3 regions of the Streptomyces sp. NPDC104371 genome follow, and region 1 is predicted to be linked to each of the others. Evidence: riboswitches for the same ligand, from Rfam matches in the RefSeq annotation. Region 1 holds a riboswitch; each other region holds the start of a gene.

Region 1 (7,658 bases):
CCCGAGCAGCCCCCGCCGGGGGAGCCCGAAGCGGCGCGACGGCCGAGCGGGCGGGGTCTCCAGCCGACTCGTCCGGTTCAGTGCCGCCTTGTCGTCCTCGCCGATGGGCAGCAGCCGGGGGATCACGCTCGTCCGGTCCTCGGCGTTGTCGTGCTCCGCGGTGCGGGCCTGCGGCGGGACGGCGTCCAACTGCTCGTCGGTGAGCGTGCCGCGCGTCTGGAGCACCTGGGCGAGCAGCGCCACCGCGTCGTGCGGGCGCAGTTCGGCGTTGCGCGCGGTCGCCGCGACGACCAGGTCGTCGAGTTCGGGGGCCAGCCCCGGCACGGCGGCGGACGGCAGCGGCACGTCCTCGTGCAGATGCTGGTAGAGCACCTGGGCGGGGGAGTCGCCGTGGTGCGGCTTGGCGCCCGTGAGCATCTCGTAGAGCACGACCCCGCACGCGTACACATCGACCCGGGGGTCGGCGATGCCGTGCTCGATCTGCTCGGGGGCGAGGTAGGACACCGTGCCGAGGACGGCGCCTGTGGTGTTGTCGGTGACCGTGTCCACGGCCCGGACCAGGCCGAAGTCCGCCACCTTGACCCGGCCGTCGTCCCCTATCAGGACGTTCTCCGGCTTCATGTCGCGGTGTACGAACCCGGCGCGGTGCGCGGCGCCCAGCGCGGCGAGCACGGGCTCCAGGATGCCGAGGGCCGCGCGCGGCTGGAGCGCCCCGCGCTCGCGGAGGACGTCGCGCAGGGTGCACCCGGCGATGTACTCCATGGCGAGGTAGACGTACGACCCGTCCGTGCCCTGGTCGAAGACCTGCACCACGTTCGGGTGCGCGAGCCGCGCGACCGACTTGGCCTCGCGGATGAAGCGCTCCACGAACGAGCCGTCGGCGGCCAGCGTCGGGTGCATCACCTTCAGCGCGAGGACACGGTCGAGGCGGGTGTCCACGGCCCGGTAGACCGTGGCCATGCCGCCGACCGCGATCCGCGCGTCGACGCGGTAGCGGCCGTCGAGCACCTGCCCGACGAGGGGGTCCTTAAGGGTCGTATCCACGCAGGTGAGTTTACGAGGGCGCACCGTCACCCCCGTCCGCTTCGACGGCCTCAGGCCTGGTCTGAAGCCGACCTGTGACGCACCTCGCAGTCCCGCGCCCGTCGACGGGGCTCAGAACGCCGGCCGCTCGGGGTCGAGGCGGGCCATGCCGCGCGTGGGGGAGGACGCCTCGGCGAAGCGCCGGCGCGGGATACGGCCCGCCCGCCGGGCCAGTCGGCCGGCCGCCACCGCGTACCGCATGGCCCGCGCCATCGACACCGGCTCCTGCGCCCGGGTCACCGCCGAGGCGAGCATCACACCCGCGCACCCCAGCTCCATGGCGAACGCCGCGTCCGACGCCGTCCCCGCGCCGGCGTCCAGAATCACCGGCACGCGCGCGTGCTCCACGATCAGCTCGAAGTTGTGCGGGTTGCGGATGCCGAGCCCGGAGCCGATCGGCGAGCCGAGCGGCATGATCGCGGCACAGCCGACGTCCTCCAGCCTGCGGGCGAGCACCGGGTCGTCGTTGGTGTACGGCAGCACGGTGAAGCCGTCGTCGACCAGCGTCTCGGCCGCGTCCAGCAGTTCGACGGGGTCGGGCAGCAGGGTCCGCTCGTCGGCGACGACCTCCAGCTTGACGAGGCCCGTGCCGAGCGCCTCGCGCGCGAGCCGGGCGGTGAGCACCGCCTCGCCCGCGGTGAAGCAGCCCGCCGTGTTGGGCAGCACCCCGATGCCGAGGCGGTCGAGCACCGAGAGGACCGAGCCGTGCGCCGAGGCGTCGACGCGCCGCATCGCGACCGTCGTCAGCTCCGTACCGGAGGCCACCAGCGCCCGCTCCAGCACATCGAGGCTCGGCGCCCCGCCGGTGCCCATGATCAGCCGGGAGGCGAGGGTCGTGGTGCCGAGCACGAGGGGATCGTCGGCCATGGGTTCAGCCTCCTTGTACGGCGGTCAGGATCTCGACGCGATCCCCGTCGGCCAGGGGCGTCGACGGCCACTGCGCGCGCGGGACGACGGTTTCGTTGAGGGCGGCGGCCACCCCGGAGGGGGCCGCGGTGAGGTCCCGCACCACGGCGTCGAGCGCGGTGCCCGGGGCGACCTGCCGGGGCCGCCCGTTGACGGAGATGGTCACGCGGGTGACGGGGATGTTCACGCGGGCTGCTCCGTACGGGCGGCGGCGGTGAAGCGCCGGGGGGTGAACGGGCGCGCCTCGGCGGGGAGTTCGCCGGTGGTCAGGGCGTGCGCCAGGGCGTCGCCGGTGACCGGGGTGAGCAGGACGCCGTTGCGGTGGTGCCCGGTGGCCAGCAGCAGCCCCGCGAGGTCCGTCGGGCCGAGCAGCGGCGCGTTGTCCGGGGAGCCGGGCCGCAGCCCCGCACAGGTCTCGGTGAGCGGCAGTTCGGTGATCCCCGGGACCAGTTCGTGCGCGTCCCGCAGCAGGGCGTACACCCCGCCCGCGGTGACCGTCGTGTCCCAGCCCAGCTCCTCGCTGGTCGCGCCGATCACCAACTCGCCGTTCTCCCGTGGCACCAGATAGACCTGGCTGCCGCGGACCACGGCGCGCACGGTGCGGCTCAGGAACGGCGCCCACCGGCCGGGCACGGTCAGCCGCAGCACCTGCCCCTTCACCGGGCGTACGGGCGGCAGGACGCCGTCCGGGACGCCCGCGAGCCGCCCGCTGAGACTGCCTGCCGCGAGGACGACCTGGCCCGCGGCGAGGTCGGTGCCCTCGGCGGTCCTGACCCCGGTGGCCCGCTCCCGTGCGACCGAGAGCCGTTCGGCCCGCACCCGGTGGAAGACCACTCCGGTGCGTTCGCAGGCCGCCACCAGGGTGTCGGCCAGGCGCCGCGGGTCGATCTGGTGGTCGCCGTCGACCCGCAGCCCGCCGCGCACGCCCGGCGCGAGCATCGGTTCCAGGCGTCGGCACTCGCGCCCGTTCAGCCACTGCGACGCGAGGCCCGAGCGCTCGTGCAGGGCGTGCAGTTCGCGCAGTTGGGCGCGGTCGTCGGCGTCGAGCGCGGCGATGAGCGTGCCGCATCTGCGGTAGCCGAGGTCGTGGCCGGTGGCCTCGGTCAGTTCGGCGGCGAAGTCCGGATAGCGGCGCGCCGAGGCCAGATTGAGGCCGAGCAGGCTCTCCTCGCCGTAGTGCAGCTCGCTGACCGCGGCGAGCATCCCGGCGGCCACCCGCGCCGCCCCGCCCCCCGGCTCGGGGTCCACGACGGCCGTGGCCAGCCCGCGCTGCGCGGCGCGCCAGGCCGTGACCAGGCCGATGATCCCGCCCCCGATGACGAGGACGTCTGAGGTACGTGGAGACGACATGGGCGTCCAGCCCCTCCCTTCGCCGGCATGACCCGGATCAGGTTCCTACGGTCGGAGGCCGTCCAGCCTCCCTCTCAGCCCGGTACGTCCGGGCTCCCGCGTGTGCTTGTACGGTGGCCACCCTATTGCCCCCGCGGACCGGGGGACGAGCGAGGTGGAGCAGGTCACCCCGCACGCCCCCGCACTGACGGGCCGTCAGATGTCTAAGGTGATCAGGTGAGCGAGCAGACGCAGGCACGGGGCGGATCGGCACGGCGCGTCGTCGTCGTGGGCGCGGGCATGGCCGGGGTGCAGACCGCGGTCGCCCTGCGGGAACAGGGGTTCTCGGGCACGGTGACGCTGATCGGCGCGGAGCCGCACCAGCCGTACGACAGGCCGCCGCTGTCCAAGGCCGTGCTGCTCGGCAAGGCCGAGGGCTCCGCCTTCGACGTCGACTTCGAGTCCCTGGACATCGAACTCCGCCTGGGCTGTGAGGCGCTCGGCGTGCGCCCCGGCGACCATGAACTGGACACCGCCGAGGGCCCCGTCCCGTACGACGTCCTGGTCCTCGCCACGGGCGCGGAGCCGATCCGGCTGCCGAGCGCGGAAGGCGTTCCCGCCGTGCATCTGCTGCGGACGCTGGACGACGCGGAGCGGCTGCGGCCGGTCCTCGCCGAGCAGCACGACATCGTGGTGGTGGGCGCGGGCTGGATCGGCGCCGAGTTCGCCACCGCCGCGCGCGAGGCGGGGTGCGCGGTGACCGTGGTGGAGGCCGCGGACCGGCCGCTCGCGGGGGCGCTGCCCGCCGAGGTGGCCGCGCCGATGGTGGCCTGGTACGCGGAGAGCGGGGCCGAGCTGCGCGTGGACGCGCGCGTGGAGCGCGTCGAGGCGGGGGCCGTGGTGCTCGACGACGGCTCCCGGGTGCCCGCGGGCGCGGTGGTCGTGGGGGTCGGGGCCCGGCCGGCCACGGCGTGGCTCGCCGGTTCGGGGATCGCGCTCGGCGACCGGGGCGAGGTGCTGGCGGACGCGTGTCTGCGCACATCGGCGCCGGACGTGTACGCGGTCGGGGACTGCGCGTCCTTCCCGTCGGGGCGCTACGCGGAACGCCTGCTGGTCCACCACTGGGACAACGCGCTCCAGGGCCCGCGCACGGTGGCCGCGAACGTCATGGGCGAGGTACCGGCGGTCTACGACCCGGTGCCGTACTTCTGGTCGGAGCAGTTCGGCCGCTTCGTGCAGTACGCGGGCCACCACACCGCCGCCGACACGCTGGTGTGGCGCGGGGACCCGGCGGGAGCTGCCTGGACGGTGTGCTGGCTGCGCGAGGGCCGTCTCGCGGCGCTGCTGGCGGTGAGCCGCCCCCGGGACCTGGCCCAGGGCCGCCGTCTGATCGAAGCGGGCGCCACCATGGACCCGGCGCTGCTCGCGGACCCCTCCCGCCCGCTGAAGGAGGCGACGGCGTGACCCACGCGGGCCGTCGCGGCGCCATGCGGACCCGGAACACGCCCACGACCGGAGGTACCCCGCACCCCGCCTGGAGGTGCCCGGCTTCCGACTGTCGGTCCGGGATGGCACCCTTGATCCCGTGACCGAGATTGACGCAAAGATCGATGCTCTCGTCCCCGCCTGGCTCACCGTCCCCGACATCGCCGAAGCGCTCGGCGTCGAGGTGACGCGTGTGCGGCAGTTGGTCAAGGAGGGCCAGCTCATCGCCGTACGCCGTGGTGAGAACCGGGCGCTGCACATCCCCGCCGCCTTCATCGACGGGGACAAGGTCGTCAGGGGCCTGTCCGGCACCCTGACGCTCCTTCGGGACGACGGCTTCACGGTCGAAGAGATGCTGGAGTGGCTCTTCACTCCCGACCCGACCCTGCCTGGCACCCCCGCCCAGGCCCTCAGTGAGAATCGCGGCACGGAGGTGAAGCGGCGCGCCCAGGCGCTCGCCGTCTGATCCGACCCGAGACATCCGAGAACGACCGTCCGGCGTACGGGGCGCGGTCCGGGGCCCCGGCCCCGGCCGACCGTGCCCGCCGCGGCCCGTACGCCACCGACCACGGGGGACCTTGTGCCCGACAGCCGTCGCAGCCGCCTCGCCGACGCGCGCCTCTATCTGTGCACGGACGCCCGCAGGCGCCAGGGCGACCTCGCCGAGTTCCTCGACGCCGTCCTCGCGGGCGGCGTCGACATCGTGCAACTGCGCGACAAGGGCATGGAGGCCGCCGAGGAGCTGGAACATCTCCAGGTCTTCGCCGACGCCTGCGCCCGCCACGGCAAGCTGCTGGCGGTCAACGACCGCGCGGACGTCGCCCATGCCGCCGCCTCCGACGTCCTGCATCTGGGCCAGGGTGACCTCCCGGTCCCCGCGGCCCGCGCCCTGCTCGGCGACGACGTGCTGATCGGCCGCTCCACGCACTCCGCGGCGGAGGCCGAGGCCGCCGCCGTCCAGGAGGGCGTGGACTACTTCTGTACGGGCCCCTGCTGGCCCACCCCCACCAAGCCCGGCCGCCCGGCGCCGGGCCTCGATCTGGTCCGTCACACGGCGGCCCTCGGCACCGACCGCCCCTGGTTCGCCATCGGCGGCATCGACCTCGCCCGGCTGGACGAGGTGCTCGACGCGGGCGCCCGCCGGGTGGTCGTCGTCCGCGCGATCACCGAGGCGGACGACCCGGGCACGGCCGCCGCGGAGTTCGCCAAGCGCGTGCGCACGGCCTGAAGGACGTCCCTGAGCGCGTTCGGCCGGACACGTACCGTGAGCCTTCTGCGCGCCTGTGTCCGATAGATGGACAACAACCAGGCAAATTCGGACGAATAGCCCCCGTCCGGTTGGGTGACCGTCACCCCCTGGCTAACCTGCGACTATGGCCCTCGGAACCGCATCCACCAGGACTGATCGCGCACGCACGGTGCGCGACATCCTCGCGTCCCGCAGGACGACGTACTCCTTCGAGTTCTCGGCGCCGAAGACCCCCAAGGGTGAGCGGAACCTGTGGAGCGCGCTGCGAAGAGTCGAGGCGGTCGCCCCCGACTTCGTCTCCGTGACGTACGGCGCGGGCGGCTCCACCCGCGCGGGCACGGTCAAGGAGACCGAGCAGATCGTCGCCGACACGACGCTCACCCCGGTCGCCCACCTCACCGCGGTCAACCACTCCGTCGCCGAACTGCGCAACATCATCGGCCAGTACGCCGACGCCGGGATCCGCAACATGCTGGCCGTCCGCGGCGACCCGCCCGGCGACCCGATGGGCGAGTGGGTGGCGCATCCCCAAGGCCTGACCTACGCGGCCGAACTGGTCCGGCTCATCAAGGAGTCGGGCGACTTCTGCGTCGGCGTCGCCGCCTTCCCCGAGATGCATCCGCGCTCCCGCGACTGGGACGGCGACGTCACGCACTTCGTCGACAAGTGCCGGGCCGGCGCCGACTACGCGATCACCCAGATGTTCTTCCAGCCGGAGTCCTATCTGCGCCTGCGCGACCGGGTCGCCGCGGCGGGCTGCGACACCCCGGTCATCCCCGAGGTCATGCCCGTCACCAGCGTGCGGATGCTGGAGCGACTGCCCCAGCTCAGCAACGCCGCCATCCCGGACGACCTGAAAGAACGGATCCTCGCGGTCAAGGACGACGCGACGGCGGTACGCTCCATGGGCATCGAGTTCGCGACGGAGTTCTGCGCGAGGCTGCTGGCCGAGGGAGTGCCCGGACTGCACTTCATCACGCTGAACAACTCCACGGCGACGCTGGAAATCTACGAGAACCTGGGCCTGCACCGTCCGCGGGGGGCCTAGGCCGCCGCACCGGCGTACGACACGGCGGCGTAGCGGCCCACTTGAGAGGGGCGTACATGGGCTGGACGGCCCTCTACATTGCGTTCGGCATCGTCGCGCTGTGGCTGCTCGGGGAGGTGCTGCTGCAGTACAAGGCGCGCCTGCGCTGGCGGTTGCTCGCGTTCGTCGGCTTCCTGGGGGTCGTGCTCGGTGTCCTGATCCCGTCCGTGCTGGTCATCGGGGTGGGCGCGATCGCGTTCGCGATCGGGCAGACCTATGTGACCCTGTCGTTCCGGCGCGGTTTCGCCGAGGGCTGGGCGGTCCGCAACCGTCCGAAGGCCGGCGGCGGCAGTGGCGGCGGCAGCAAGCGCCGCCGGGGCGGGGCGGCCCGCAAGGACCCGGCCCCGGCACCGGAGGTCCACGAGGACCCCTTCCCCGGTCCGCAGCCTCCCCAGGTCAAGGCCGAGACCGAGGCCGAGGAGACCACCGTCTTCGACCCGCAGCCCCTGCCCGACGAGACCGGTTCCTACGGCGTCTACACCAACGCGGCGCACTCCGCCGGACCCGCACCGACCACCC
Region 2 (7,658 bases), on a different contig from region 1:
CGTCGCCGGGGCCACCGGCGGCATGGCCTCCGGCATCATGGTCGCCACGACCAGCTACCCCGTCCTCGCCCTCACCGGCGGCGTCCTCTCCCTCGCCCTCCTGCCCGCCGTCGCGGCCACCGCCCACCGCCGATGAGTACGCTCGCGAACTCCGGAATCCCCGCACCGTGCCCGGCACTCACACGAGCACCACTCGGGCATGCCCCAACAGCTCATCTTGCCCATGACGGGCAGAACGCCACATGTAATTGAACCCAGTTGCGAGAGGGGGGAGTCAAGTCCCAGTCGTAGATGGGTCGGCAGACGTGGTAGTTGCATCCGACCGGAAGGTAGAGCCCGGTTGCCGCGGCGGGTGGCCCGTCTTTGGTGACGGCGAAGATGTCCTTCGCTCCCTTCCGGAAGGCCGCGGTTCCGCCGGTCAGTAGCAGCGTCTCGGCGTATACATCCTTGCGAAGGGCGAACTTGTCCGCCTCCTTCGGGTTGTCCGGGACGCTGGAGTCGGCCTCGAGGTCGGGAAGGTCGCGCTCCGGCACACTGGCGGTGTGTAACTCGCGGGCGGCGTTCCCCGTGTTGAGATGCTCCCGGATTCGCTTCCAGCGGGAAGGGCGCAACTGCATGGTGCGGGGGGCCAGTACGAGGTCCATGGGCTGCTCGCCTTCCCAGCCGGGGAACATCGGAGCGGTACGCATCGGCAGATAGACCAAGGACCGCGGCGATCGCGCCGCCAGCAGCCACAGTGTGCCGATGCGTCTGCCGTCCGTCCGGTCCACGTACATCTCGTAATGACCGCGGGCCTTGTACAGCGCGCCGTTCCGCAAGGGGCTGGCCGGCCGGATCACCCGGTACTCCGTACCCGCCAGACGCACCCGCTGCACGGCGATCTTCACCCGCAGGCTGTCCCGGCTCAGGGGCGCCCTGGAAGCGGTCATGCCGATACCTTCCTGTGGTCGATCCGGTCGATCCAGCCCGGCAACTCCGGTGCAGCGGTGGGCCGTTGCCGCTCAGGCCGACTCTAGATCGGCTCACTGACCAGAAGCCACCCAGGGGCTTCGGCGCAACCGCAGCGGGGTGTACACGGCGAGGGCCACGAGGAACGCGACGTAGTACGAGAGGTCGGCGCCGTGCAGTGCGACCGCGACCGGACCTTCGTACAGGCTGGTGTTCATGAACGGCACGGCGGCGGCGAAGGCGATGGCGAACGCGAGCAGCGCGGGCCGGGCGGGTCGCGGCCGGGCGGTCTCGACGGCGAGTTCGACCGGGGCGCCGCCCCGTGCCCGTGCCCGTGCGAGCCAGTCGACGATGACGATCGCCACGAACCCGGGGATCCAGTAGCCGACGAACAGCAGCACGTTCTGGAAGCGGGCCGTGGTGTCGGCGGCGTGCATCCACAGCACCAGAGGGAAGCCGAGCACGGCGGCGAGGGCGGCGGCCACCGGACGCGGAAGCCGCACCCCGACGGTTTGCAGTGCCAGGGAGCCGCTGTAGTCGTTCATGGCGTTGCTGCACAGAGCCGCCAACGCCACGGCGAGCAGCCCGAACGCGCCCAGCGGCCCGCCGCCCAGCAACTTGTCCACGCCCGCGGCCGTCTGGTCGGTCATGACAGACGCGCCCCACAACCCGAGTGTCTGGACGGCCGTGAAGGACACCACGAGGCCGAGCAGGGTGCACCAGAACATGCGGGGCCGTGAGGTGGTGGGCGGCAGGTAGCGGCTGAAGTCGCTGGCGTACGGGGCCCAGGAGAGCGCCAGGCTCAGGGCGACAGTGCTGGTCAGGATGGCCGCACCGGCCCGGTCGGCGCCGTGTGCGGGGCCGGTGCCGACGGGGTGGACACCGTCGAGGAGCCGCCAGGCGATCAGCGCGAACGCGGCGGCGAGCACGAAGGTCATGACGCTCTGGAGCCGGTGAATGGCCTCGTAACCCAGTACGCCGAGGGCGCCTTGGGCCAGCATCATGACCAGGACGCCGAGCCAGAACGGCCAGCCGCACAGCCGTGCCAGCGCGTCCCCGCCGAACAGTCCGATCAGCGCGTCCCAGGCGACCGTGGACAGCCACTGGAGCATGCCGGGCACTGCCACGCCCCGGCCGAACGCGAGCCGGGCCAGGGGCAGTTGACCGGCCCCGGTCCGGCTTCCCCAGGTGCCCAGGTATGCGGTGGGCACCGCCCCGACCACGGTGCCCACCACGACGGCCGTGAGCGCGGTGGCGAAGTCCAGGCCGAGGGCGATGCCGACGGTCCCGGTGAACACACCGGTCATGGTCAGATTGGGGGCGAACCATACGGTGAACAGGCGCCCGGGACCGCCGTAGCGACCGCTCTCGGGGACCGGCTCGATGCCGTGCGCCTCGATGTGGAGATCGCCGGGGGCCGCGGGCATCCGTCCGTTGAAGACGGCCCGCTGGTCGTCGGCGGGCACCCCGCCGGGAACATGCGCCAAAGGCATGGAAGACATCCCTCCGCCAGTACGAACTGGTTCAGGTTCAACGGGTGTGATCTCAGCCCTCGTTGGGGCACCCCGTGTCCGGTACGACCGACAGGGTAACCCCTCGTCCTGACACGTCCGTCGCCGCGGTCGGTTCTCCGCTCCGCTGTGCCCGCGGTGGCGCTCCTCCCTCGGCATGCGCCGTCACACGGACGTGATTACTCTTTGTGGGCGTGCGATTCCGCAGTGAAGTCGTGGTGTCGCCGCACCGGCCCGGCAGGAACCGGCACGGCCCGAGGAAGCTCCTGGCAGCCGCCTCGAATCGGAGGAGCCCCCATGAGGAATCGTGTTCTCTCCTGCTCTGTGCCCCTCGCCGCCACCACCGGCCTGCTGACCGGGCAGACGGCGCCGGCTGTGGCGGACGCCCCGTCGACGGCCGTCCGGACCAGCTCCCGAACAGCGGTCGGCACGCAGTACAACACGACCCACGTATACGTCCGACCAGGCACCATGCCAGCCTTCGCCGCCGCGTGGAAGGCCACCTTCGGCGGCACCAGCACCGCCGTCTCGGTCACCGACGTCACCCCCACCCCGAGCCGGACCAAGTCCCAGCTCCTCTTCTCGCCCGTCGGCACCCTGTCGGTCTTCGACTTCCAGACGCCCGTCCCGTACCCGTTCGGGGCGGAGCGCACCGGGTGGCTGGTGACGAGCATGCCCGCGGGGATCCAGCAGGCCCGTGCCAGCGGCGCGGCCACCGCATCCGTGTCACCTCCCCCTTCGGCAGGACCGTCATCTCGGTGACCAACGGACACCTGCCCTACCCGTACGGGCGCGAGGTCACCGGCTACCGGGTGGCGAACCTCGCGGCGACCCTGAGCAAGGCCGAGGCCGCCGGTGCCACCGTGCTGTCGGGTCCCCACCGCTCGGGCGGACGTGACAGCGCCGTCGTGCGGTTCCCCGGCGGCTACATCGCCGAGATCCACGACGTCTCTCGCTGACCTCGCCTGCGGTGCGTGCCCGCGTAGTCCAGGTCGGCCAGCAACCGCTCCACGTCCGTCATGAGTGAGCCGTAGACGTGCCACGCGCCCGGCTTGGTGAGGTTTCCCTGACCGATCAGGTCGGTCAGGGTGTCGTGCCAGGTCAGCGCGCCCTCGAGCGCCTCCCGCAGCCGCTCGCGAGGGCCTGCGGGGCCGGTCTCCGTGCGCAGGTCGTCGACCAGGCTCTGGACCGCCGCGCCCGCCAGTCGCAGGGTCTCGGCGTAGCGCTCGAGGAACTGGAGCCCCAGATGCTGGTCGGGGTGGTGGTCGTAGGCGTTGTCGGCGAGGGTCCGCGCGATTCCGCGCACCTGGAGCGACACCCCGCGCAGGGCGCTGAACAGTTCGCCGTACGTCACGTCATGTGGCCCATGGGTGACGCAGCGCGCGTTCCAGCGCAGACTCTCGTCGGCCTCGCGCACCTGTTCCTGAGTGAACGCCAGGTGCTTCTCGAGTTGGCGTCCCCGGTGCAGCCAGCCGTGTGCTTTGGAGCGCAGGTCCCCTTGGGCCAGGCCGGTGCCCATGTCGTGCAGCAGTTCCCCGACGGCACGGGCGAGAGCCCTGACGGCGGAGTCGGAGTCGTCCACGTGCAGCGGGGGCAGCACCAGGGCGTTGACCGCGATGCCGACGGCCGCGCCCGCCAGTGTCTGGAGCACGGGCGAGACCAGGCCGCCCATCGGATCGCCCGCCATCGCGGCCAGTGCGACGACCGCGGTGGAAGCGACCTGCAGCCGTCCGTCGGACGTACGGCGAGGTCCCGCCAGAACCGTGAGCAGAGCGATGACCGCGATGGCACCCGCGGTCGGCCCCAGCAGCCGGACGGTCATCAGGGCGAGGACCAGGCCGACGACCTTCGACGCGATGCTCTGCAGGGCGTTGGTGACCGAGCGGTACACCGTGGACGCGTTGACCATGAGCAAGGCGGTGGCGACCGCCACATAGGCGCGCCCTTCGGGAGCCGCCGGGCCCGCGATGACCCAGGCGAGCAGCGCTGCCGTCAGCGCCTTGATCCCGTAGACCAACTGGCGGGACCGCCGGTGACGGAACCCGCTGACGAGGTGGTGCGCCCGCCTGATCGAGGGCACCGGCAGGCGGCCGGGCAAGATGGTTGAAAGTTGCACAAGTAGATGGTTGCACCCTCTGCCCGGTTCGCGTCGAGCGATGGACGGGTGACATCCCTCACCGCCGGACCGGCGTGGAACCCCTCACGGGGAGGCACTCGATCGCGCGGGCCGACCGAGACGCCTGCCCCCAGGATTGCGGCTAGCCTCCCGAGTCCATTTCGCCTTCTCGGTGCCGGTCCCGCGTCACAGGGCCGGCACCGCACGCTGAAACGGCGGGCCCGCGTTCCCTCGTGCGTTGCCCGACGTCGGCTTTCGCCCACCACCACCGCGCCCGGCCCACCGCCGCGGCCCTGGCCGTACGCGGCGGACGGATCGTCGCCATCGGCGACGACGCGTGGATCGCTCCCTTCGTAGGGCCGGACACCCGCGTCATCGACGCGCTCAACCGACGCGTCATCCCGGGGCTCAACGATTGCCCGCCCGCGGCCAACGGCCCCAGCGGCGCCGCCGATTCACCCGTCCCCGACCCGGAGGATCGCCATGTCACAGACCCCCGCGCCCTCCAGTACGCCCAAGGCAGCCGACGGAAGCGACCACCCTCCTCCCACACCAGGGGTGATCGCGGGCCACAGCGCCCTGGAATTCCTCCTGACGCTGGTGCTCCTCTTCGGCGTCACCACGATCTGCGGTGGGTGATGGGCCCGTCCTCCCTCTCCGACCGGGTCCCTCGGATCCACCTGCAACTGCTGATCGTCGGCGTAGCGGTCGGGGTGCTCATCGCCGCGCTCGTCCTCAGCCCACCGGGCCGGATGACCGGCGGACACATGAACCCGGCGATCTCCTTCGCCACATGGCGTTTCGGCGTCTTCCCCGGAGTCGCCGTCGTCCCCTACATCGTGGCGCAACTCATCGGATCCACCCTCGGCGTCCTCCTGGCCGGCGCCGCCTGGGGACCACCGGCCCGCCGACCACCCACCTCCTACGCCGTACTCCAGCCCGGCGCGGGCTGGACCGCCCTCGAGTTGTTCTTCGCGGAAGCGGCCAGCATGGGCCTCATCGTCTACCTCGTCGGGCACTTCCTTCAGGCTTCCCGGCTTGCCCCCCTGGGACCGGGTGGGCAAGCACCGAGCCGCCCTGACCTACCGGCTGTGCGGCACCCAGGAGAGCGGTGCTCCGCTGCCTGGATCACCGCAAGAAGACACGCTGCCCTGAACCGGCCACCACCGCGTCCAGGACACCGCCTCCATCGCAATGGACCGCACGGAAGGGGCCCGCCGTCATGCGTGCTCTGCGCTTCGACCGTTTCGGTGACCCCCATGTTCTGTCTCTCACCGAATGCCCGGACCCGACAGCCCAGCAGGGCAACGCCGTCATCGCGGTCAAGGCTGCCTCGGTCAACGCCTCGGACGTGAAGAACGTGGCGGGACGCATGGAAGGAACCCTCCTTCCCCGAATCCCGGGACGGGACTTCTCCGGCGTCGTCATCGACGGCCCCCCTGACTGGACCGGGGTTGAGGTGTGGGGAACCGGGGGCGACATCGGCTTCACCCGCGATGGCTCACACGCCGAGTTGCTCGCCATCCCCACCACAGCGCTCGCCCGCAACCCCCCCGGCTGAGCTTCGAAGAAGCCGCCGCCACGGGAGTCAACTTCGTCACCGCGTGGCTGGGCACGGTCGAGACGGCGCGGCTGACCGAAGGGGAGAGCATCGCGGTGATCGGCGTAACAGGCGACGTGGGCGGTGTCGTTGCCCAGATCGCCCGCTCCCTGGGAGCCCACGTGATCGGGCTCGCCCGGACACCACCGGCCGACAACACCCCCGCCGCATCCGCCATGGACGCTTTCGTCCCGCTCGACAACGACGCACAAGATCAGCGCCGTAGGGGCCCGGACCGTGGAGATCGACCTCGTCGACCTGTACCACAACGAGACCCGGATCCTGGGCTGTGACAGCCGTCAACTGGATGTCACCCAGAGCAACGCCTACCTCGACCGGCTCGCGCCCTCCTTCGAATCCGGACAGTTCCAACCCCTGCCCGTGGCGCACCGCTACAGCCTGGAGAACGGCAGAGAGGCCTATCTCGCGGTGGCGAACAAGGAACCAGGACGTGCCGTGATCTTCCCCTGACACGTCCCGGTGAGAAATGGGAAGGCGGATGAGCCCGAGGTGTGGGCAGAATGTGCGCGCCTCGCACTCGACAGGAATGGACCCAACGACCGTGGCTCGTGCCGTCACTCTGATCCGCTCCACCGCCCTGTCCGACGTCGCCGAGTACGCCTACGCGGCCACGGCGCCCGCCGACTCCCGTCTGATCTTCCTCGCCGGGGCGTGTCCGCTCAACGACGACGGCTCGACGGCGGCGGTCGGGGACTACGCCGGGCAGGCGTTGAAGGCCGTCGAGAACATGAAGGTCGCTCTCGCCGCCTCCGGCGCGTCTCTCCAGGACGTCATCAGTACGAGGGTTCTGGTCGCGTCGGCCCGGCAGGAGGATCTGGTGGCTGCCTGGAAGGTGGTCCGGGACTCGTTCGCCGATCACGACGTCCCCAGCACCTTGATGGGCGTCACCGTGCTCGGTTACAAGGACCAACTCGTCGAGATCGAAGCCGTGGCCGCCGTGCTCGACTCGTGAGCCACTGACGTGCCGCAGGGCCTGAGACCGGACGTCCCTGACGGGAATCCGCTGGCTATGCTGTCGGCCATGATCAGCGGAGTGACCCCGGAGCCCGCCGTCCTCGATGCCATGGAGCTGACTTCCGATCCTGAACTGGACGCCCGGTTCGCGGAGTCGGCCCACCGGATCCTGGCGGACCTGGTCAGTGGAGGTGCCGCGCTGGGGTGGGTCGAACCGCCCTCCAGGGACGAGGTGGTGGACCTTCTCGGCCACGTCGTCTCCGCGGTGCGGGCCGGGGATGCGGCCCTGCGCGCCGCCTACCTCGACCGTCGGCTTGTCGGGTTGGGGTACTGGCTCCGCTACGCCCGACCGACCCATCGGCCCCACGCCGATCTGGAGAAGATCGCGGTAGCCGCCGCTGCCCATGGCCGTGGTGTCGGGCGGGCGCTGACCACCGCCTTGATCGCCGACGCCCGGAAGGCGGGGATCGAGGTCCTCACCCTGGACGTCCGTGGCGACAACACCAAT
Region 3 (7,658 bases), on a different contig from region 1:
GCGTTGACCCACGGGACCAGCAGACGCCGGTAGTGGGCCACGTCGTCGGGGGCGGTCACCCGGGACGCGACCCCGGTGACCACGACGCTCCAGCCGGTGCGGGTGACCGGGTCGATCCGGTCGGCCTCGTAGGCCACGACCTCGGAGGCCAAAGAGTGCCCGAGCAGGGTGGAGCCGGTGTGGGTGCGGATCACGATGGTGCCGTCGTCCCCCACCACGTGGTTGACCGGACGGATCGCGGGCAGCGCCTGTTCGGTGAAGGCCACCCGGCCCATCTCGACCGTGCCGAGCAGCCGCAGCGCCTCGTCCCGGCTCACCTCCACCATGTGGTGCGCCGCGGCGGCCCGTTCGGCACGCACAGGGTTCACGACGCCTCCTCCGCGGCCATGCGCCGCGCACCCGTGGGCCAGAACACGTCCACGGCGATGCCGCTGCTGCGCGCGTAGGCCACCAGATGCGCCGTCGCGTCCCTGCCGTTGGACGGGGAGCCGTCCCACACCGCCAGCAGCCCCTCGCAGGCGCGGAGCACACTCTCGTCCGCGCCCACACAGGCGCCGCGGTCGGCCGGGTCGTACTCCAGCAGCCGTACCTGCTCGGAGAGCACCAGGAGTTCACCGGCGGCCTTGAGGTCGGCCTCCTTCAGCACCGTGGGCAGCCCCTTCTTGGCGGGCAGCACGGTCACCAGCGGCAGGCCCGCGGCGCGGGCCGCCCGGCCGAAGACGAGCGGCAGTCCCCGACCGGCACGGACCAGTCCGGCCCGTCCCGCGCGTGCGAAGTCGGACAGCCGACGGCGCAGCTCCTCCTCCAGCATCGCCAGGGTGGGCGCGGTGAGATCGGGGTGACCCACGAGAGCGATCACTTACGGCAGTCCTTCCTCCGCTGCCTTCGCGCCGAACCTGTTCCGGCACGGTGGCACGGGGGGTGGGCCATGGGAATGGCCACCCCCGGGAACACCTGATCCTTCCCCCCTCGAAGGACGGCGGTCCACCGGCCGACAGGGGTGCACACAGGGCCGGTCGGCCCCTTGTGGCAGAGGATCTTGCCGTGCCCCGCTCGGCTACGCCCGCTCGGCGGGGAGTTCGAACCGTACGAGGACCACCTTGCCGCTGCGGTCGACGGCCGGTTCCACGCTGACCTCGCCGTGGTACTCGGCGGCCAGTTCCGTGACCATCCGCAGCCCGGCCCCCATGCCCTCCTCGCTGAGATCAGGCAGCCGGGGCTCGGCGTCCGCCACACCGACGACCAAGTGCCCGCCCGAGGCCGTCAGTCCGACATCCATCACCGGTGAGCGGTCCGCGTGCCGCAGGACGTTCGCCACCAGCTCGCTGACCACCAGCAGCACCGCGTCCGCGAACGCCGACCCCGGTGCGACCCCGGCGGCGGGCAACTGCGCGGCCACGGCTTCCCGGGCCCGTCCGACCGCTCGCGGGCCCAACTCCACGGAGGCGACATGGCGTCGGACAGGCGGCGGCAGGGGCGCGGGGGCCGCGGTCCGCCGTTCCCGCCGCCAGGGCAGCCGGAACCTGCCCGCGCCTCTCAAGACGCCGTCTCCCCCGAGCGGAGTTCCGCCAGCAGATCCTGGCGTCCGGCCAGCAGGACGGCGAGGATCCGGCGGGCGGCGGCGAGCAACTGCGCCACATCGCCTCCGGCCAGTTCGTACACGACCGTCGAGCCCGTGCGCGTCGCGGTCACGATGCCGGAGCGGCGCAGCACGGCCAACTGCTGGGAGAGGTTGGACGGTTCGACCTCTATGGCCGCGAGCAGATCCCGTACCGGCTTCGGGCCGTCCTGGAGCAGCTCCAGGACCCGGATGCGCACCGGGTGCCCCAGCATGCGGAAGAACTCCGCCTTCGCCTCGTACAGCGGAACCGGAACCGGCACCCGGATCACTCCTCTTGCCTGTCGGTGTCAGTCACGCGGATCCCGTGCCGCCGGGCCAGGCGCACGGCGTCCTCCAACTCGTCCTGGGCGACGGCCTCGGCGAAGACGTCGTCGGCCGCCCGCGCCGCCGCGAGGGCCGTCCGCGCCTGCCGTATCCGCTGGAGCATCGCCTCGGCGAACTCGGATTCGCGCATCCGGGCCTCCTCCCGAACGGCCCATGTGCACGGCGGTTGGTGAATTGAAGAACTCTTCACAACGAAGAACTCTTCCAGACTATGCGACCTCGCCGGGCGCAGGAAGGCGTGGACGGTCGTGGCCCGGTTCAGTCGGAGGACTTCTTCTCGCCCAGGTGCTCGACGAAGTCCTGGGCCTTCTCCACCCCGGTGTCGATCTTGTCGCTGTACTTGTGGTCGGTCTTGTCGTCGATGAACTCGCCGACCTTCGTCAGTCCCTGGCTGATGGTCTCGCCATGGCTCTCGGCGAGTTCCTCGGCCTTGTCCTTGAGGTTCTTCAGCGCGTCGAACATCGGGGGTGTCCTCCTTCGGCGATGCGGTCTGCGCACCGGGTTCCGGACCATGATCCCATGCGCGTGCGGTGGGTATTCCGCCCGTGCGGGAGGCGGGATAGGGTCGCCTTGCGCGCGATCGTGTACGGAGGTGCCGAGATGGAGAGCAGCCCGCGAGCACGCCGGGGCCGGCCGCCGGGCAGTGGAGCCGTCGAAGGCGAACTGACGCGCCGTCAGAAGGACATCGTCCGGTTCATCACCGACACGGTCGAGCGGCAGGGCTACCCGCCTTCGATGCGCGAGATAGGGCGGGCCGTGCACCTGGCGAGCACCTCGTCGGTCGCGCATCAGTTGATGGTCCTCGAACGCAAGGGGATCCTCTACCGCGACCCCAACCGGCCGCGCGCCTACCAGGTACGGCCGTCCTGGGCCCCCGAGTTGGACGCGAAGGCCGTGCCGCCGGTGGAGGTGCCCCTGGTCGGGCGGATCGCCGCCGGGGCGCCCCTGCTGGCCGAGGAGATGGTGGAGGACGTCTATCCGCTGCCCCGCCAACTGTGCGGCGAGGGCGATCTGTTCGCCCTGACCGTGTCCGGTGACAGCATGATCGACGCGGCCATCTGCGACGGCGACATCGTCACCGTCCGCCGACAGGACAGCGCCGACCACGGCGATATCGTCGCCGCGCTCCTCGGTGACGAGGCCACCGTCAAGCAACTGCGCCGCCAGGACGGGCAGGTGTGGCTCATGCCCCGCAACCCGGCCTACGAGCCGATCCGCGGCGACCGGGCGCGGATCCTCGGCAAGGTCGTGGGCGTGCTGCGGATGCTGTGAGCCGTGGTGTCCGGGCCCGTTCACCGCGCCAGAGCGTGCCCTTCGTCCCGCCAGAGCGCGTGGAAGTGGTGGACCGGCCCGTGTCCCTGTCCGACATGCAGGGTGTCGGCGGCGCGCAGGGCCCCCGTGAGGTAGTCCTTGGCCTCCCGGACGGCCGTGAGCCAGTCCGAACTGCGGGGCCGTAGCGCCGCGATCGCCGAGGACAGGGTGCAACCGGTGCCATGGGTATGACGTGTCGGGATCCGCGGCACCGCGATCTCGACCGGGCCTTCGCCCGCGCTGTAGACGTCCACACAGGTGCCGCCGTCCAGATGGCCGCCCTTCAGCAGTACGCGCCGGGCCCCGAGCCGGTGCAACCGCCGTACCTGATCGCGCATTTCCGCGACGCCGGTGGCCGACCGGTCGCCCAACAGGTCCGCCGCCTCGGGCAGGTTCGGCGTGATCAGATCGGCGCGGGGCAGCAGGACCTCACGCAGCGCGGCCACCGCGTCCGCTGCCAGCAACCGGTCGCCGCTCGTGGCCACCATGACCGGGTCGAGCACCACATACGGAGGGGAGAACCGGTCCAGCGCCTCGGCGACGGCATGGATGACCGACGCCTCGCCCAGCATGCCGATCTTCACCGCGTCCGCGGGGACGTCGGTCAGCAGCGTCTCCAACTGCGCGTGGACGAACGCCGCGGGCACCTCGAGTATCTCGCGTACACCCGTGGTGGTCTGGGCGACCAACCCGGTGATCACGGCCATGCCGTAGCCACCGAGGGCCGAGAACGTCTTCAGATCGCCCTGGATTCCCGCGCCACCGCTGGGATCGGTGCCGGCGATCGACAGCACCTTGGGAACAGCAGTCAACGACGACGTCCCTTCGCTAGTCCGAACTAGATCAGGTTCAACGGGTGTGATCTCAGCCCGGTGTTCGGGCACCCCGCGTCGCGGACCACGGTAACAGAGCGGTGCGGAGGGGCGATCGGCGGTTCTGTGCGTAACCTGTGCGCTGCCGGGCGCGTTGAGTCGGGTCGAACTCGGGTCGAGCTCGGGTCAGACGAAAGAAGGTGACGTCGTATGTCCTTCGGAGAGTTCGGGCCGTCCCGTCGCGCGTTCCTGGCGACCGCGGCGCTGCTGCCCCTGGCGGGCTGCGGCGCGGAGGAACGCTCGGCGCCCACGTCGCCTCCGACGCAGGGACGCGGCCCCTCCCGTTCCCCCGCCCCCACGGTGGACGCTTCGTGGTGCGCGGAGCTCGAACGCGAGCACGGTGCGCGGCTCGGCGTCTACGCGCTGGCGACCGGCAGCGGTGCCACCATGGCCTACCGCGCCGACGAACGCTTCGCGTTCTGCTCCACCTTCAAGACGTTCGCCGCGGCGGCGGTCCTGCACCGTAACCCGCTCGCCCACCTGGACCACCACGTCACCTACACCGAGGCCGACGTCAACTCCATCTCGCCGATCACCAAGGACCACACCGCGACCGGCATGACCATCAGGCAACTGTGCGACGCCGCCCTCCGCTACAGCGACGGCACGGCCGCGAACCTGCTGATGCGCGACCTCGGGGGCCCGGCGAAGCTGACCGCCTATCTGCGCGAACTCGGCGATCCCCACAGCAGGATGGACGACTACGAGCCCGAGCTGAACCGGCACGGCATCGAGGACCCGCGCGACACCACCACCCCCCGGGCGATCGCCACCGACCACCAGAAGCTGCTGCTCGGCGACGCGCTGAGCGCGGACAAGCGCGCCCTGCTCAAGGACTGGCTCGAACGCAACGAAGGCCCCCGGCGCATCCGGGCCGGGCTGCCCCGAGGGTGGAAGGTCGCCAACAAGACCGGTACCGGTGACTACGGCAGGGCCAATGACGTCGCCCTCGTATGGCCGACCGGCAGCGCCCCGCTCGTACTGGCCCTCATGTCCGACCGGCCCGGCTACCACACACCGCCCCGTGAGTCCCTGATCACGGAAGCCACCCGCCGGATCGTCGCCGACCTCACCTGAGCCGAGGGCCCCCGGGCCCGCCGTCGCCGAAGGGCAGAACGTGGCAACCCGGCGTAACGTCCGTAGCGCCGGAAGTTCGACCTCCTGACGCCGCGGGTCCCCTTCGCACGCCCCGCGCCCCGCCCGAGGAGCACGTCATGGGTATCTTCAGCCGCAAGAAGCACCAGGCCCCGCCCGCCACGGCCGATACGGCGGCCATGACCGGCCAGGCCACCACCGACCTGGCGGCCCTGACGGGCGAGTACATGCTCGACCCGGCGCACACCTCCATCGGCTTCGTGGCGCGCCACGCCATGGTCACCAATGTGAAGGGCGGCTTCCACGAGTTCACCGGCACGCTCCGGCTGGACGGTACGGACCCGTCGAAGTCCAGCGCGTTCGTCGAGGTGAACGTGGCGAGTGTCGACACGGGTCAGCCGGACCGGGACAACCACCTGCGCAGCTCGGACTTCTTCCGGGCCGAGGAGTACCCGACGATGACGTTCCGCTCCACCCGGGCGGAGGACCTGGGCGGCGGGCTCTACCGCATGACCGGTGAGCTGTCGATCCTCGGCATCACCAAGCCCCTCACGCTCGACCTGGAGTTCAACGGCGCGGCCAAGGACCCGTTCGGCAACGAACGCGTCGGCTTCGAGGGCACGGCGCAGATCCTGCGCTCGGAGTGGGGCCTGACCTGGAACACGGCGCTGGAGACGGGCGGAGTACTGGTCGCGGACAAGATCAAGCTGGTCTTCGACATCTCGGCGATCAGGCAGCGCTGACACGTGTGGTCGGTCGGCGCTGATGACCCGCGTTATCAGCGCCGCGGTTCCCGCAGCACCGTGTCCACCAGGTCCATCGCCAGGTCACGGTTGTTCTGGACGGGCAGGTCGTAGTCGGTGAACCAGTCGTCCGTGGCCTCCGGGTGCGGTCCCGTGACGCCCACCCGGCCCGCCCCGAACGGCGTCACCAGCGCGGCGGGCAGCCCGTTCGGATAGGTGGCGAGGACCTCCGGGTCCGCGTTCCTGTCGAGGACGAAGTACGGCCCGTCCTGGAAGAACACCGTGCGGGGGCGGCCCCGCCACGCCACCTCGACCAGGGTGTTGCCGTCGTGGTGGATCGTGCATCCCGGTGCGGAGATGTACTGGTCGGTGTCGCCCGGCAGCAGGTCGAACCCGGGGGTCGCCCCGGCCAGATAGGCGCCCAGGCAGAAGCCCAGATACCGGCCGCCGCCCTGGACGAAGTCACGGATCGCGTCGCGCTGCCGCCGCAGCTTGCGGTAGGCGGGGGAGAGCGTGCCGCCGCCCGGCTGGGCGTACACGAGGGCGCGCGAGAGCGTCTCCGCCGTCAGCGGCAGCTCCTCGCGCGGGCCGGTGAAGCGGACGTCCAGGTTCCAGGGCCCGGCGGCGAGCAGTTCCGCGACCGCCTCGGGGCAACCGGGCGACGAGGCCCGGCCCCGGTACACGAGGGCGAGCGGGCGGCCCTGCTCGCCGGGCGTCCCGGCATCCGGCACCCGGTGCTCACCGTCCCGCCGTCGCCAGGGGAATCTCATGACCCCGCCTCCGTCATCGCCGCGCACCGCGTCCCGTCGTCGACGGCCCGCTCGGCCACTCCCTCGGCGGGGAGCCCGCGCCAACTGGTCCCGGGTGTCAGGCGTTCGCCCTTCATGACCAGGGACAGCGCCCCGAGCCGGACGTCCTCGCCCACCACCGCGTCGTACAGCACGATCGCGCGGGTGCCGATGCTCGTCCTGGCCTGGACGGTCACGGTCGACATCTTCATGACCCGGTCCTCGAACAGATGTGTCTGCAACGAGACGTTCATCCCGACCGCCGCGTCATCACCCACCTCCACCAGGTCGAACTCGGTGAGGAAGGTGGTCCCGATCCACGTACGCCGACCGATGCGGGCGCCGAAGAGGCGGAGCACCGGGGGCAGGAACGGTGTCCCCACCAGCGTACCGACCCCGGCCGGGACCGCGGCGGCCTCGAACAGACCGGTGACGAACTCCGTACGGCGTACGAACAGGCTCCACAGCGGCTCGACGCGCGGCCGGTACGTCCCGACGACGACGCGCTTGACCGCCGCGCAGCACAGGATGACCGCGGCCGCCGCGCCCATGGCGAGGAGCGGTGAGACGATAACCGCCGTCGCCAGTCCCGTACGGGAGGTGAGGCCGGACAGCGTCAGGAGATACAGGTAGGCGCTCGCGGCCAGGAGCGAGGCGGGCATGGTGGCGCGGAAGAACTCGATGCCCAGGCGGCACAGGACCGCCTTGCGGGTCGGCCGGAACGTCAGCTCCTCCGGGTAGGAGCCGCTGCTCTGGCGCACCGGCAGCCGCAGCGCGGGCGAGCCCAGCCAGGTGGTGCCGTCGGCGGCGCCGTCCGGCGGCGGGACCGTGCCCACGCCGACCAGCGAGCCCGCTCCCAGCGCCGTTCCCGCCGGTACGAGCGAGGCATTGCCGACGAAGGCGC

What was found. Region 1 has a riboswitch for thiamine pyrophosphate ahead of thiO (glycine oxidase ThiO). Riboswitches for the same ligand answer to the same signal wherever they lie in the genome.
Region 2: linked by a shared signal. The riboswitch ahead of ACZ60T_RS01050 (purine-cytosine permease family protein) and the one ahead of thiO (glycine oxidase ThiO) in region 1 are both predicted to bind thiamine pyrophosphate.
Region 3: linked by a shared signal. The riboswitch ahead of thiD (bifunctional hydroxymethylpyrimidine kinase/phosphomethylpyrimidine kinase) and the one ahead of thiO (glycine oxidase ThiO) in region 1 are both predicted to bind thiamine pyrophosphate.

The regions. Positions count from the first base shown of each region.
Region 1 is NZ_JBVJNF010000004.1:373,243-380,900, forward strand. Features, by position in the region: gene pknB (Stk1 family PASTA domain-containing Ser/Thr kinase) at 1-1,044, opposite strand, end outside; gene ACZ60T_RS15805 (thiazole synthase) at 1,156-1,950, opposite strand; gene thiS (sulfur carrier protein ThiS) at 1,955-2,155, opposite strand; gene thiO (glycine oxidase ThiO) at 2,173-3,339, opposite strand; TPP riboswitch at 3,337-3,449, opposite strand; gene ACZ60T_RS15820 (NAD(P)/FAD-dependent oxidoreductase) at 3,556-4,782, shown strand; gene ACZ60T_RS15825 (Rv2175c family DNA-binding protein) at 4,904-5,269, shown strand; gene thiE (thiamine phosphate synthase) at 5,384-6,031, shown strand; gene metF (methylenetetrahydrofolate reductase [NAD(P)H]) at 6,177-7,100, shown strand; gene ACZ60T_RS15840 (hypothetical protein) at 7,157-7,658, shown strand, end outside.
Region 2 is NZ_JBVJNF010000001.1:203,625-211,282, reverse strand. Features, by position in the region: gene ACZ60T_RS01060 (MFS transporter) at 1-136, shown strand, start outside; gene ACZ60T_RS01055 (hypothetical protein) at 213-929, opposite strand; gene ACZ60T_RS01050 (purine-cytosine permease family protein) at 1,023-2,441, opposite strand; TPP riboswitch at 2,433-2,526, opposite strand; gene ACZ60T_RS01045 (hypothetical protein) at 2,757-3,221, shown strand; gene ACZ60T_RS01040 (hypothetical protein) at 3,218-3,418, shown strand; gene ACZ60T_RS01035 (FUSC family protein) at 3,385-4,575, opposite strand; gene ACZ60T_RS01030 (hypothetical protein) at 5,059-5,214, shown strand; partial or broken gene ACZ60T_RS01025 (aquaporin) at 5,214-5,552, shown strand; gene ACZ60T_RS01020 (alcohol dehydrogenase catalytic domain-containing protein) at 5,798-6,136, shown strand; gene ACZ60T_RS01015 (hypothetical protein) at 6,413-6,646, shown strand; gene ACZ60T_RS01010 (RidA family protein) at 6,738-7,148, shown strand; gene ACZ60T_RS01005 (GNAT family N-acetyltransferase) at 7,218-7,658, shown strand, end outside.
Region 3 is NZ_JBVJNF010000003.1:643,062-650,719, forward strand. Features, by position in the region: gene ACZ60T_RS13595 (pyridoxamine 5'-phosphate oxidase family protein) at 1-368, opposite strand, end outside; gene ACZ60T_RS13600 (hypothetical protein) at 365-859, opposite strand; gene ACZ60T_RS13605 (ATP-binding protein) at 1,058-1,540, opposite strand; gene ACZ60T_RS13610 (ArsR/SmtB family transcription factor) at 1,537-1,881, opposite strand; gene ACZ60T_RS13615 (hypothetical protein) at 1,887-2,075, opposite strand; gene ACZ60T_RS13620 (antitoxin) at 2,204-2,407, opposite strand; gene lexA (transcriptional repressor LexA) at 2,546-3,217, shown strand; gene thiD (bifunctional hydroxymethylpyrimidine kinase/phosphomethylpyrimidine kinase) at 3,238-4,068, opposite strand; TPP riboswitch at 4,060-4,154, opposite strand; gene bla (class A beta-lactamase) at 4,279-5,205, shown strand; gene ACZ60T_RS13640 (YceI family protein) at 5,343-5,966, shown strand; gene ACZ60T_RS13645 (BPL-N domain-containing protein) at 6,002-6,736, opposite strand; gene ACZ60T_RS13650 (Pls/PosA family non-ribosomal peptide synthetase) at 6,733-7,658, opposite strand, start outside.